Regions from separate parts of the Bacillus paralicheniformis genome, predicted to be linked through region 1. Evidence: predicted binding sites of a transcription regulator. Region 1 holds the regulator's gene; the other holds the start of a gene.

Region 1 (6,877 bases):
CAATTGCAATGATAAAATTTTTTCTATTACATTTTAAAAAAATGAAACTTTAAGTTCATATGAACGTAAACATAAGTGAAATGATTTTATTTAGTCATACGATCAATCAACAAATGCAAAAGGGGTGAAACAAAAGTGAAAGTCATGATTGGTTCGATCATATTGCTATCCATTATAGGGTTTGGCGTATGGCTTATGTTAAGCCCGCTTTTTAAAAAAGTCGGAAGCGGGGCGAGCAAAATAAAGAAAACGCTGGAGGATGACAAAGATGAATGAAAAACAACCAAAGAAGAATAAAAACAAAACGCTGCTCGGCGGAATCATTGTCGCTGTTGCTTTAATTATCGGAGGATTCACAGCTTCCTTGTTCATCGAGAAAATTCCGAACGGATATGTCGGCGTCGTTTATTCTCCGAATGGCGGGGTGAAATCGGAAACGCTTGATCAAGGCTGGCATTTAGTCGGACTGTTTGACAAAGTCACAAGATATCCGGTGCGGATGCAGACTGTAAACAATCAGGATATTCAAGTGGCTACTTCTGACGGCAAAAACATCTCAATGGACATCGCCTACAACTATGTCGTTCAGCCTGATAAAGTCGTAGAATTGTTTAATAAATTCGGAGCGGTCGATATTGAATCAATCGAAAACAGCTACTTGAAAACAAGGCTGTGGGACGCTGCAAGAAAGTCGATTTCCAAATACTCCGTCATTGATACATACGGACAAAAATCATCTGATGCCGCCGCAGAAATCCAAAAAACATTTGCAGATGATATGAAGGGGCTCGGCTTTGTCATTGACGATTTAACACTCGGTGTGCCAAAGCCTGATAAAGCGACCCAGGAAGCGATTGACGCGCGCGTGAAGTCTTCGCAGGAACTGGAAAGAACGCAGACAGAGCTGAAGATCGCCGAAGCGGAAGCGAAAAAGAAAAAGATCGAAGCTCAAGGTATTGCCGAGTATAATGAAATTATTAAAAAATCGATGTCAGATGAAATGATCAAGTATCAATGGATCCAAAAATGGGACGGAAAAATGCCTAAAGCGACAGGATCGAATTCCCTGATCCAGATTCCGACTGATGAGAAAGGAAAATAAAACGAAAAAATCCCTTGCTAAGGGATTTTTTTCGTCTCGGTCGCCCGTATATAATAGTGTTAACAATCGCTTCTGGACAGGGGGGAAGATGATGTTTGCTCCGGATGCCATTCTCCGTACGTGGAGAAGATTCGACGCTTTTCCGATGGAAACGCTGACAAAGGCATGGTTTTATCATCAGGGAGGGGATCAGAAACAGCGGAACGTCTCAATGATGAAGGAACACCACCAAGAGTACGGCATTGCCGGCAATTGCTTTGACCTTTCGATTTGGCTGCTGGACGAGTTTACAAAAGACGGAGTGGAAGCTTTTCCGATCGGCCGTTCGTTCAAAACAGAACGCGCGCATGCCGCAGTCATCGCGCTTGATGAAAGAGGACGGCGCTTTTTATGTGATCTGGGAGATCAATGGCTGCAGCCGATTCTGATCGACTGCGAATGTGAAGATTATACCAGTGAAAAGCTGGACGGTTTTTTCCCGGCAGCACAAATTCAAGTCAAGCCGACAACCGGCGGAGTTAAGGTCCTTTACCATCGGCCGAACGGAAAGGTGTCAACTCAAGTCTACTCTACAGAGCCTGTTGACATGTCCGTTTTTTGGGAGGCAGCTGAATGCTCGCAAGCGGCATTGAAGCCTGCGCCATTACTGGAATGCAGAATTCCGTTTCAACATGAAATCGCGCATTGGGAATTCAGCGGCTGGGACATATATCTTAGCACGAGCAAAGGATTATACAGAGAAGCGAAGCCGGACACAATTGAAGGCTGGACTGAGAAAATCCATGATGTCACCGGATACGATAAAAATGTTATCAAGAAAGCGTTGGAGATTTATCAAACCCGCGTATGATCTTAAATCTTGAAAAAAACTCATTTTATACATATCATGTGGAAAGAGGAGAGGATAAGATGAGCCATTATGACCAGCAATACAATGCAATCATTCAAAAAATTATTGAATCAGGGATCTCCGATGAAGAATATCAGGTCCGGACGAAGTGGGATTCAGACGGAACGCCGGCTCATACGCTGAGCATCATGAGCGAAAAAATGCGGTTTGACAATTCGGAAGTGCCGATTTTGACGACGAAGAAGGTGGCGTGGAAAACGGCCATCAAAGAGCTGCTTTGGATCTGGCAGCTGAAATCCAATGATGTTCAAGTTTTGAACGATATGGGGGTTCATATTTGGGATCAATGGCGGCTTGAAGACGGCACAATCGGAGCAGCCTACGGCTATCAATTAGCGAAGAAAAACAGAACGGTTAACGGGCAGAAAGCCGATCAAGTGGATTATTTGCTCCATCAGTTAAAGCATAATCCGTCTTCACGCAGGCATTTGACCATGCTGTGGAATCCCGATGACTTGGACGGCATGGCCTTGACGCCCTGCGTCTATGAGACGCAATGGTATGTGAAAGAAGGAAAGCTCTCTTTGGAAGTAAGAGCGAGAAGCAATGACATGGCGCTTGGCAACCCGTTCAATGTGTTCCAATATAACGTCTTGCAGCGCATGATCGCCCAAGTCCTCGGTTATGAGCTGGGCGAATACATCTTCAATATCGGCGACTGTCACATCTATACCCGTCACATCGATAATTTAAACATTCAGATGAAACGCGAGCAATATGAAGCGCCGAAGCTGTGGATCAACCCGGACATCAAAAACTTTTATGACTTTACAATCGATGATTTTAAATTAATTGACTATAAGCACGGCGACAAGCTGACATTTGAAGTTGCCGTATAAACAGGCGGATTTTCCGCCTGTTTTTTTGTTGTGTGAATGAATCATTTTTAAAAAATACAACGATGAAAAAATTTGCATATCCGGCTGCCGCATGTTTCCTGACGGCAGCCGTGTATACGTTTAGAGCGGACGCAAAAAGCACATGCAGTTTTTCACGGGTATGCCCCGAGCATTTAACTTACGTTTATTTACACATTCTAAACGTCTTTTTCACAAAGAGCCCGAAAAGCAAAAACAATTCTCTCTTAATCTGTTAGTGACACCAGCATATACAAGAGGAGGTTGTTTTTGTCATGATCAAAAAATGGGCGGTTCATCTGCTGTTTTCCGCATTGGTGCTGCTTGGGCTTTCGGGAGGGGCTGCATATTCTCCTCAGCATGCCGAAGGCGCTGCAAGGTATGATGACGTATTGTATTTTCCGGCATCGCGCTATCCTGAAACAGGTGCTCATATAAGCGATGCGATCAAAGCGGGCCATTCAGATGTCTGCACAATTGAAAGATCTGGAGCGGATAAGCGCCGTCAGGAATCATTAAAGGGGATTCCGACTAAGCCGGGCTTTGACCGTGACGAATGGCCGATGGCCATGTGTGAAGAAGGGGGAAAAGGAGCGTCGGTCAGATATGTCAGCTCATCGGATAACCGCGGAGCCGGCTCCTGGGTCGGGAACAGGCTGAGCGATTACGCTGACGGGACGAGAATTTTGTTTATCGTTCGATAAAAGGGAGACAACGATAAATGTTTCCTCAAGGAAACATTTTTGTTGACAGGAAAACTTGTTTGGGGGATAATGGTAATGTAAGCATATGATCAATCCCTCTGTTTCAGGCTCGCATCCTTCATTTCCGTATGGATGTGAGCCTGTTTTTTCGTGCGAAAAAAAACCGCCGACCGGCGGTTTTGCTGATGAGTCCGTTTTTTAATGAACCGTGCGGAATACGCCAATGACTTTTCCGAGAATCGTCACATTCTGGAGGATGATCGGTTCCATCGTCGGGTTTTCCGGCTGAAGGCGGATATGGGTTTCTTCCTTGAAAAACCGCTTAACAGTCGCTTCGTCGTCTTCGGTCATCGCAACGACGATATCTCCGTTGTTTGCGGTATTCTGCTGTTTGACTATCACATAATCCTGATCAAGAATTCCGGCATCGATCATGCTTTCGCCCATGATCTCCAGCATAAAGACATGCTCATCCGGCGGCGCCAGGCGGTCTGGAAGCGGAAAGTATTCCTCAATGTTTTCGACTGCGGTAATCGGCGTACCGGCCGTCACCTTTCCGATGACCGGGACATTGACAACCTGGTTTTTTGGAATGTGAATTTCTTCCTCTGTATCGAGAATTTCGATCGCTCTCGGCTTCGTCGGATCCCTTCTGATCAATCCCTTCGTTTCAAGCCTTGCCAAGTGGCCGTGTACCGTTGAACTTGACGCCAGGCCGACCGCTTCTCCGATCTCCCTGACGGAAGGCGGATAGCCTTTGCGTTTCACTTCTTCTTTAATGAAACGCAAAATATCAAGTTGTCTTTTTGATAGCTTCGTCATTTTTTGCACCTCAAAACGTCGATTTTAGCTAGATTATAGCATGTTTTTCCTTTGAGTACAAACATAGGTTCGAAAAAAACGATTGACAGAAACATTTGTTCGTATGTATACTGAAATCATAAAACCGAACAAACATTCTGGGGTGATGGATATGAAAAGAGAATCATTGATTTTTGTCAGTCTGTTTACTGCTGTGATCAGCTGCTGTATTCTGTTTGTGTCTTTTGCCGGTAAAATCGAAGAAAGAAAGCAATATGTTAAAATAGAAGTGCAGGAAGGCGATACATTGTGGGAGCTGGCCGACCGGATCAAAGGCGGAAAACCCGCTGACAAACAAAAATTCATCGAATGGGTCGCCGATAAAAACAATCTGCCGACCTCCGTTATTAAACCGGGCGATGTTTTGGTCCTGCCGGTAGCCAAACAGCACTCCGATCAATATCAGCTTGCAGTTGTAGAATAAATGATTGAGGGGATTTCCATGAATGCGATTATTTACACCAGGGTAAGCACTGCGAAGGAGCAGCAGGAAACCTCATTAAAACGGCAGGCTGAAGAGCTCCAGTCGCTTGCCGCCGAGCACGGGATGAACGTCGTGAACGTCATTTCCGAACAGGCGAGCGGATATGAGATGGACCGCGACGGCGTCTTCGATCTGCTCGAGGAAATCAAAACATCAGACATTGACGCAGTTTTAATACAGGATGATACGCGACTTGGAAGAGGGAATGCCAAAATTGCCCTTCTTCACTGTTTATATAAAGAAGGCGTTCAAATCTACACGCTGGCTCACCGGGGAAAACTTGAGCTTTCCGAAGCGGATTCGATGGTTTTGGAGATTGTCGGCATTGTCGAAGAATACCAGCGGAAAATACATAACCTGAAAATTAAGCGGGGAATGAAGAAGGCGGTCGAAAACGGCTACCGCCCGGAGAGGAATCTGAAACACCGCAATGAAGGCGGCGGGAGAGAGCGGATCGAAGCGCCTCTTTCAGAAATCGTCAGGCTCAGGGAGAACAAGCTGACGTTTGCGGAGATTGCAGCCGTGTTGAGAGGGTTCGGATACAGCATTTCAAAAGCAACCGTTCACCGCCGCTACCAGGAGTATAAGGACGGCCTTGCAGACTAATCTGTTGTCAAACGAAAGCGGATTTAGTAGTATGATGGATATATACCGAATCAAAGGAGTATCTTATGATTTCTAATGAAAAAATAGCCAGAATTAACGAGCTTGCCAAAAAAGCAAAGAGCGGATCTTTAACAGACGAAGAAAAAGCAGAACAGCAGAAGCTTCGCCAGGAATATCTTCAAGGCGTCCGCGCGTCTATGAAAAACACGTTGAAAACTGTGACGATTGTTGATCCTGAAGGTAATGATGTGACGCCTGAAAAGCTCAAACAGGAAAAAAGAAACCGCCGATTGCATTAATTTGGGGAATACGCCGATATCGTATTCCCTTTTTGTATATACTACAATTTAAAATGAAGGTAAAGATTCGTCATTTTTCACTGCTTTTGAGCTGAAATGGTTGTGAAAACCGATGGGTAGATTTATGATAAGAAAGTAGAGTCCATACAGGAAGGGGATCATAATGAAAACGATTGAATTAAAATCTGTCGCAACAATACGAACACTCTCCATAGACGCGATTGAAAAAGCTAAATCCGGTCACCCCGGCATGCCGATGGGGACTGCTCCGATGGCTTATGCGCTTTGGACAAAAATGATGAATGTCAGCCCTGAAAATCCGAATTGGTTTAACAGGGACCGTTTTGTGCTGTCCGCCGGACACGGATCAATGCTTCTGTACAGCATGCTTCACTTAAGCGGGTATGACGTTTCAATTGAAGACCTCAAGAATTTCCGCCAATGGGGAAGCAAAACGCCTGGACATCCGGAATTCGGACATACTCCGGGTGTAGATGCGACGACAGGCCCGCTTGGCCAAGGAATCGGAATGGCTGTCGGAATGGCGCTTGCTGAACGTCACCTTGCGGAAACTTACAACCGTGACGACTATCGCGTCGTTGATCATTATACATACAGCATTTGCGGTGACGGAGACTTGATGGAGGGAATTTCATCGGAAGCGGCTTCGCTTGCGGGACATTTGAAACTCGGCCGTCTCATCGTGCTTTATGATTCAAATGACATTTCGCTTGACGGTGAATTAAACCGCTCATTCTCTGAAAATGTGAAGCAGCGTTTTGAAGCGATGAATTGGGAAGTGCTTTATGTTGAAGACGGCAATAACATTGCCGAGATTACGGCGGCCGTCGAGAAAGCGAAACAAAATGAAAAGCAGCCGACATTAATTGAAGTGAAAACAACGATCGGTTTCGGCTCTCCAAACCGCGCGGGAACATCCGGCGTTCACGGTGCTCCGCTTGGCTCAGAAGAGGCGAAATTAACGAAGGAAGCGTATGAATGGACATACGAAGAAGATTTTCATGTCCCTTCTGAAGTGTACGAACACTTTAAC
Region 2 (6,877 bases), 950 kb from region 1:
CGCCTATCATGATCATAAACATAGCCTTTGTAAAATTGAGGCTTTTATGTATAAAAGGTCGGGGGAGCTAGTCTATTTGCCAAACGTGCAGAATACATTTAAAAAGACGAGCCCGTCTATATTGAAAGGAGGATCGTGATGAACGAACCAAAACAAGTCGGCAAAGGGATTTTATACAGCTTGGCGGTTATTTTCGCTTTGATGTTTGCGGGAAGCCTGGTCATTTCGCTGCTCCTCACCTTCACATCATTAACCGAAAGTTCATTCAGCTGGTTTATTACCGCCATTTCTTTTATTACCTTGTTCATCGGCGGTTTTATTGCGGGAGGCAAATCGAAGGAAAAAGGGTGGCTGAGCGGAGGGTTGACAGCGCTTTGCTTCTCTCTTACGGTGCTTTTGTTTCAATATCTCGGCTTTGGCGAAGCCTTCAATTTGAAGCAGCTGCTCTATCATTCCGGTTTTTTGGGAGTCAGCATGCTGGGCGGGATTTTCGGGGTCAATCTGCAGGGGAGCCGTGCATAAAGACAGCAAAAAGGGAGCGGATGACCGCTCCCTTTTCTCATGCCCATCAGGCTTCTTTTATGCCATGTCACATCAGGAACAACTGCGGCTTCATCAAGACATAAGGAACGGCGCTAGCGCCGTTTTCACGTCCTGCGACAGTCTGATTTCCGATGCTTATGTATCAGCCTTTCGGCTATTCTGCTGACGCCTCTCTGATCGCGCGGCGGTCGAATGTCAGACGGGTATTGTCGCCTGTTTTGATGACAACCTTGCTTTCGTCAATTGAATCAACGATGCCGTGCAGGCCGCCGATCGTTACGACCTTATCTCCTTTTTTCAGCTCCTCCTGCATCTGGCGGACAGCCTTCTGCTGCTTTTGCTGCGGACGGATCAAAAGGAAATAAAGAACCGCAAACATTAAAATAATCGGAAGTAATGTTCCAAGCATCTCCATTATTTTTTCACCCCTTTCAAATGGCTTTATCGCTTTCTTCGTTTATGTGTCAGAAACTTTTAGCATTTGGTTTATTAAAACCGTAGCGCTCAAAAAACTCTTCCCGGAAATCACCTAAACGATCTTCACGAATGGCATCTCTGACTTGCCCCATTAATTTTAACAGAAAATAAAGATTATGATAAGAAGTTAAACGAATTCCAAACGTTTCGTTACAGCGGATTAAATGTCTGATATAAGCGCGCGAGTAATTGCGGCACGTATAGCAGTCGCACTGCTCGTCGATCGGTCTGAAATCTCTTTCATATTTGGCATTTTTCACGACGAGACGCCCTTCGCTCGTCATGAGCGTACCGTTTCTCGCTATCCTTGTCGGCAGCACGCAATCGAACATATCCACTCCGCGGATGGCTCCGTCAATCAGAGAGTCCGGTGAGCCGACCCCCATTAAATAGCGCGGTTTATCCGCAGGAAGCAGCGGAGTTGTAAACTCCAGCACACGGTTCATCACGTCTTTCGGCTCTCCGACGGATAGTCCACCTATAGCATATCCCGGAAAATCCAGTGAAATCAAGTCTTTCGCACTTTGTTTTCTCAAGTTTTCGTACTCTCCGCCTTGAACGATTCCGAAAAGCCCTTGCTCGTCAGGGCGTTTGTGAGCTTTCAGGCACCTTTCCGCCCAGCGGCTCGTCCGTTCAACAGACCTCTTCATATAATCGTACTCTGCCGGGTACGGCGGGCATTCGTCAAACGCCATCATAATATCTGATCCGAGGGCGTTTTGGATGTCCATCGCTTTTTCAGGAGATAAAAACAGCTTGTCTCCGTTTAAATGATTGCGGAAATGAACGCCTTCCTCTTCGATTTTGCGGAACTCGCTCAGGGAAAACACCTGAAAGCCGCCTGAATCCGTCAAAATGGCGCGGTCCCAATTCATAAACTGATGAAGGCCCCCCGCCTCTTTGACGATGTCATGGCCCGGTCTCAGCCAAAGGTGGTACGTATTGCTTAAAATAATGCCTGCACCCATTTCTTTCAGCTCTTCCGGCGCCATCGTTTTAACGGTGGCGAGCGTTCCTACGGGCATAAACACCGGCGTTTCAAATGAGCCGTGCGGGGTGTGCACTCTCCCCAGCCTTGCTCCTGTTTGTTTACATGCTTTTATGAACTCATAGCGTATCGGTTGCTGCGACAAATTATGAGCCCTCCAATCTTTTTGAATTTTATTTGATCAACATGGCATCTCCGAAGCTGAAGAAGCGGTATTCGTGTTCCACTGCGGCGCGGTAGGCAGAAAGCACATGCTCTCTGCCTGCGAGCGCGCTGACAAGCATAATGAGGGACGATTTCGGAAGATGAAAATTGGTAATCATCCCGTCAATCGCCCGGAATGTGTAGCCTGGATAAATAAAAATCGATGTCCAGCCTCTCGCTTCCCGGAAGCGGCCGTCATGTTCGGAAGCGATGGTCTCAAGCGTCCTCGTCGATGTCGTGCCGACGGAAATGATTTTTCCGCCTTCCTGTCTGACGCGGTTTAACAATGCTGCCGTTTCTTCCGACATTTCATAAAACTCGGCATGCATATCGTGTTCCTCTACATTTTCCGCACTGACAGGCCGGAATGTCCCGAGCCCGACGTGAAGGGTAATAAACGCAATATGCACGCCTTTTTTCCTGAGCGCATCCAGAATCTCTTCCGTAAAATGCAGCCCGGCCGTCGGCGCAGCCGCCGATCCTTGTTTCTTTGAGTAAACCGTCTGATAGCGCTCTCTGTCATCGAGCTGTTCTTTAATATAAGGAGGCAGAGGCATTTCGCCGAGCGATTCGAGCACCTCGTAAAAAATTCCTTCATAGCGGAATTCAATTTTTCTTCCGCCGTGCTCGAGCTCTTCTGTGCAGACCGCCGTTAGACGGCCGTCTCCAAACGAAAGAACGGTTCCGCGCTTGACCCGCTTTGCGGGCTTGACAAGCGTTTCCCATACGTCCCCTTCCTCCTGTTTTAACAGAAGAACTTCAACCTTTGCGCCCGTCTCTTCCTTGACTCCGTACAAGCGGGCCGGTAGCACCCTCGTATCATTCAACACGATGCAATCGCCCGCGTTCAGAAAATCAATCACGTGCTTAAACGTGCTGTGAGTGATTTCTCCTGTTTTTTTATCCAGCACCATCAGCCTGGACGCATCCCGCTCTTTTAAAGGAACCTGTGCGATAAGGCGTTCAGGCAAGTCAAAATCGAATAATTCTACTTTCATCTTTTTTCACCTTACTCTATCTATAGACTTGAATGTCGCGTCATTTCATTCGTCCGAAAAACGAAAACACCACGGACAGAATGATGCTGATGACAATGCATGTAACAACCGGAAAGAAAAATGTCACGTTTCCCTTTTTTACAAAAATATCGCCGGGGAGCCTGCCGATGACTTGCATGAATAAACCGATGCCAAAAATGACGGCGCCCAGCACCATTAAAATCTTTGGAAATTCAGTCACGGTTCGGAACCTCCATTTTAAAGTGGCTGTATACATCAGGGGTTACGATGCGCCCCCGCGGCGTTCTTTGAATAAAACCGATTTGAAGAAGATACGGCTCATACACATCCTCGATCGTGTGAGACTCCTCACCGATGGTAGCCGAAATCGTATCGATGCCGACTGGACCGCCGCCAAATTTTTCGATCATGCCCATTAAAAGCTTGCGGTCGATATGATCAAGCCCGAGTTTATCAACCTGGAGGCGTTCAAGCGCATCCACCGCCACTTCCTCCGTGATGGAGCTGTTTCCAAGCACCTGGGCAAAATCTCTGACCCTCCTCAAAAGCCTGTTGGCAATCCGCGGCGTCCCTCTTGACCGTCTCGCGATTTCGAGAGCCGAGAGCGAATCGATGTCAACCTCAAACAGCTCCGCCGTTCTGATCACGATGTCTGAAAGCTCGTCACGCGTGTAATACTCAAGCCTTGACAGAACGCCGAACCTGTCCCTGAGAGGCGCGGTTAAAAGCCCGACCCTTGTGGTCGCGCCGACAAGGGTAAAAGGAGGAAGATCGAGCCTCACAGAACGCGCCGACGGCCCTTTGCCGATCACGATATCAAGGCAGAAATCTTCCATCGCAGGATACAGCACCTCTTCGATCGAACGGTGCAGACGGTGGATCTCGTCAATAAATAAAACGTCACCTGGCTCCAGAGCCGTTAATATCGCCGCCAAATCGCCGGGGCGCTCGATCGCCGGACCTGACGTCGTTCTGAGATTGACTCCCATTTCGTTGGCGATGATCGCAGCGAGCGTCGTTTTTCCCAATCCCGGCGGCCCGTACAACAAGACATGGTCAAGCGTTTCTTCCCGCATTTTCGCAGCTTCAATGAATACCTTGAGGTTGTCTTTCACTTTTTCCTGGCCGATATACTGAGCCAGTCTTTGCGGACGCAGACTTTGCTCGATCGCTGATTCATGGTTGTCTAGTTCACTTGATACAAGCCGCTCATCCATGATATCACCTTACTTTAACAATTTTTGCAATGCTTTTTTAACGTATTGATCCGTCGAAAGCGCCTCTTCCTTTTTCAAATGAGGCTGGACTTTTTTAATTTCCCGGTCGGAATAGCCGAGCGCTCTTAATGCTTCAAGCGCCTCCTCAAGAGCCGTTTCCGCTTCATGAATTTGCTCCCGCTCTTCATGGTTAAACAGATCGGCCGCGATTTCAGGAACGGCGTCCGCAAGCTTCCCTTTCAGATCAAGGATGATCTGCCTTGCCGTTTTTTTGCCTACGCCGGGGAACTTGACGAGAAACGCTTCATCCTCATTCTCGATCGCTTCAATCACCGCTCCCGGATCGCCGGAAGCGAGGATCGCAAGCGCTCCTTTCGGGCCGATTCCCGTAACATTCAGCATTTTCGTAAACAGCATTTTTTCTTCCCTTGTCGAAAAGCCGTACAGCGCATTCGTATCTTCTCTTACATAATGGTATGTATAGATTGTTTCGTTGCTGTTTTTCTTATAAATAAACGGATTTGGCGTAAAGATCTGATAGCCGATCCCGCCGTTTTCAATGACAATATATTGGGGCGATACATAATCAATCGTCCCTTTTACGAATTCGATCAACGTTCATTCACCTCTTTGACTGCTCTTCATTGTAACACAAAACAGGCAAAGCTAGAATGAAAAAGTTAACATATGTTCGCTAAAAATGGCTTCTGTCTGCAGCTGAAAAAAGACATAACAGCGTCATGTCTTCATATCTTTTACATGATGTTGGCTTCCGGATGATTTTACGGCTTCAATGACATGTTCAAATTCCTTTTTCGTGCGGTATGGGATCCCTTTGCGCAAATCATCCGCCATCCGGCTTTCCAGGCGCTTTATATCAATCTGAAAAAACGATTGAATCGGCTCTGATAATATGCCCGGGCGGCCGTGAAAAGTCGAAATCACGCCGTCTTCCGTCACTCCGATATAACCGTTTGTTTTGCTGAGGGGAGAAATATCGTCCACCTGTTTGCGAAACAGAATAAACCCCTTTTTCTGATCGATGAGCTGCCACCCTTTATAAGCAGCTTTAAAGTCTTCCAGTGTTCGAGCGGCCTCTACTTTATTTTCGATTCCAACGTCCCCGTCCAGATAAACCTTTTCAAGCTGGATTTGAACTTTAGCCGGCTTTTCCGCCAGGGCCTCCAGGTGAAAGCTGAGCGCGGCCAGCAGACTTCCAATAAGCAATAAACCGATTTTGAACTTGCTTTGGCTGTTCATCAATATCACCTTCTTTTTTGCCTTAACGATCATATCCATAGTTTGACCAACGCTTTTAAAAATTAATCTAAAAAAGCAATTAGATGACAACCGGTTTACGAATGTTACATTTTTAAACCAATATGAAGAACTCAAAAGCATTTAAGGTGCAAAACCCCTCGTTCTCATGTATAAACAACATTATAGAGAGTTTTTCGTTTGACCAGCCCTTAAAAAGAAGGTGAGTTCGGCGTGAAAAAGGCGCAAACCTATGCAGAGGCCGTAAAGTATAATACGAAAAAAAAGTTCAATAAACTTATCCAAAAACCCGATGACTTAGAGTTGATCGGGAAAGGCAGGAGCGCATACGTTTTTAAGCTGACTGAAGAGGGCAGGGAAATGGCTCTTAAAGTCTTTTTTCCCGAATTTAAGAACATTGCCGCAAGGGAAGCGGAGATTTACAAAAAGCTTTCTGATTCGAATTATTATCCTGATATATATGAAACAGGGCCATCATATATTTTAATGGAGTATATTAAAGGATACACTTTTTATGAGTGTTTAAACAAAGGCATTCCGATCGATGATGACATGATCTGCGAGGTCGACCGCGCATTGAACGATGCGAAGCGGAAAGGGTTGAATCCATCCGATATCCACCTCAGAAACCTGATACTGACGCCGGCTGGGACAATCAAAGTCATCGATGTGGCCAGGTTTTTGCAGACGAAAGAATGCAGACAGTGGGATGACTTAAAAACAGCCTATCAAACCATTTATAAAAAAAGCCGTTTCCCGCAAAGGCTTCCTAAGCTGTGGATGGAATTGATCGCTTATCTTTATAAAAAAAACTGGCTTCAGAAACAATGGGCCGACAGAAAAAACAAATTTCACCCGTAATTTGAAACTTAAAGAAGGCGCGTCCGTATATGAAATAACCCCATTAAAGTCAGGAAGGGAGAAACAGCTGTTGAAGAAAAAGAAGAAACAAAATGATAATAAATGGGATTATCTTTATCTCGTTGATTTGCTTGAGCCGTTGTTTTATGTGCTGAGGCTGGCAGTAAGAGGACTTGCAAAAATCATAAATTAAACACTCGGGCTTTCGGGTGTTTTTTTGATGGCCGAGTGATAAGACAAATACAAAACCCCTTCATTTGAAGGGGTTGCTTTTTAATGCTCTTTCAAAT

What was found. The regulator LexA, encoded in region 1, represses DNA repair genes until DNA is damaged. The targets are predictions, from matches to a motif close to CGAACATATGTTCG.
Region 2: ruvA (Holliday junction branch migration protein RuvA) is a predicted target of LexA. The motif match lies at 5,129-5,142, and genes of this name have one in related genera.

What each region holds. Positions count from the first base shown of each region.
Region 1 is NZ_CP023665.1:2,023,741-2,030,617, forward strand. Features, by position in the region: gene CP943_RS22440 (hypothetical protein) at 136-276, shown strand; gene CP943_RS10445 (prohibitin family protein) at 269-1,102, shown strand; gene CP943_RS10450 (hypothetical protein) at 1,191-1,952, shown strand; gene CP943_RS10455 (thymidylate synthase) at 2,012-2,851, shown strand; gene CP943_RS10460 (NucA/NucB deoxyribonuclease domain-containing protein) at 3,145-3,573, shown strand; gene lexA (transcriptional repressor LexA) at 3,772-4,395, opposite strand; gene yneA (cell division suppressor protein YneA) at 4,547-4,858, shown strand; gene CP943_RS10480 (YneB family resolvase-like protein) at 4,877-5,524, shown strand; gene CP943_RS10485 (DUF896 domain-containing protein) at 5,590-5,823, shown strand; gene tkt (transketolase) at 5,987-6,877, shown strand, end outside.
Region 2 is NZ_CP023665.1:2,977,583-2,984,459, forward strand. Features, by position in the region: gene CP943_RS15160 (TIGR04086 family membrane protein) at 139-522, shown strand; gene yajC (preprotein translocase subunit YajC) at 698-961, opposite strand; gene tgt (tRNA guanosine(34) transglycosylase Tgt) at 1,008-2,153, opposite strand; gene queA (tRNA preQ1(34) S-adenosylmethionine ribosyltransferase-isomerase QueA) at 2,182-3,210, opposite strand; gene CP943_RS15180 (DUF2905 domain-containing protein) at 3,251-3,451, opposite strand; gene ruvB (Holliday junction branch migration DNA helicase RuvB) at 3,444-4,448, opposite strand; gene ruvA (Holliday junction branch migration protein RuvA) at 4,458-5,063, opposite strand; gene CP943_RS15195 (intercompartmental signaling factor BofC) at 5,187-5,708, opposite strand; gene CP943_RS15200 (protein kinase family protein) at 5,940-6,587, shown strand; gene CP943_RS22845 (hypothetical protein) at 6,658-6,780, shown strand; gene CP943_RS15205 (small acid-soluble spore protein H) at 6,861-6,877, opposite strand, start outside.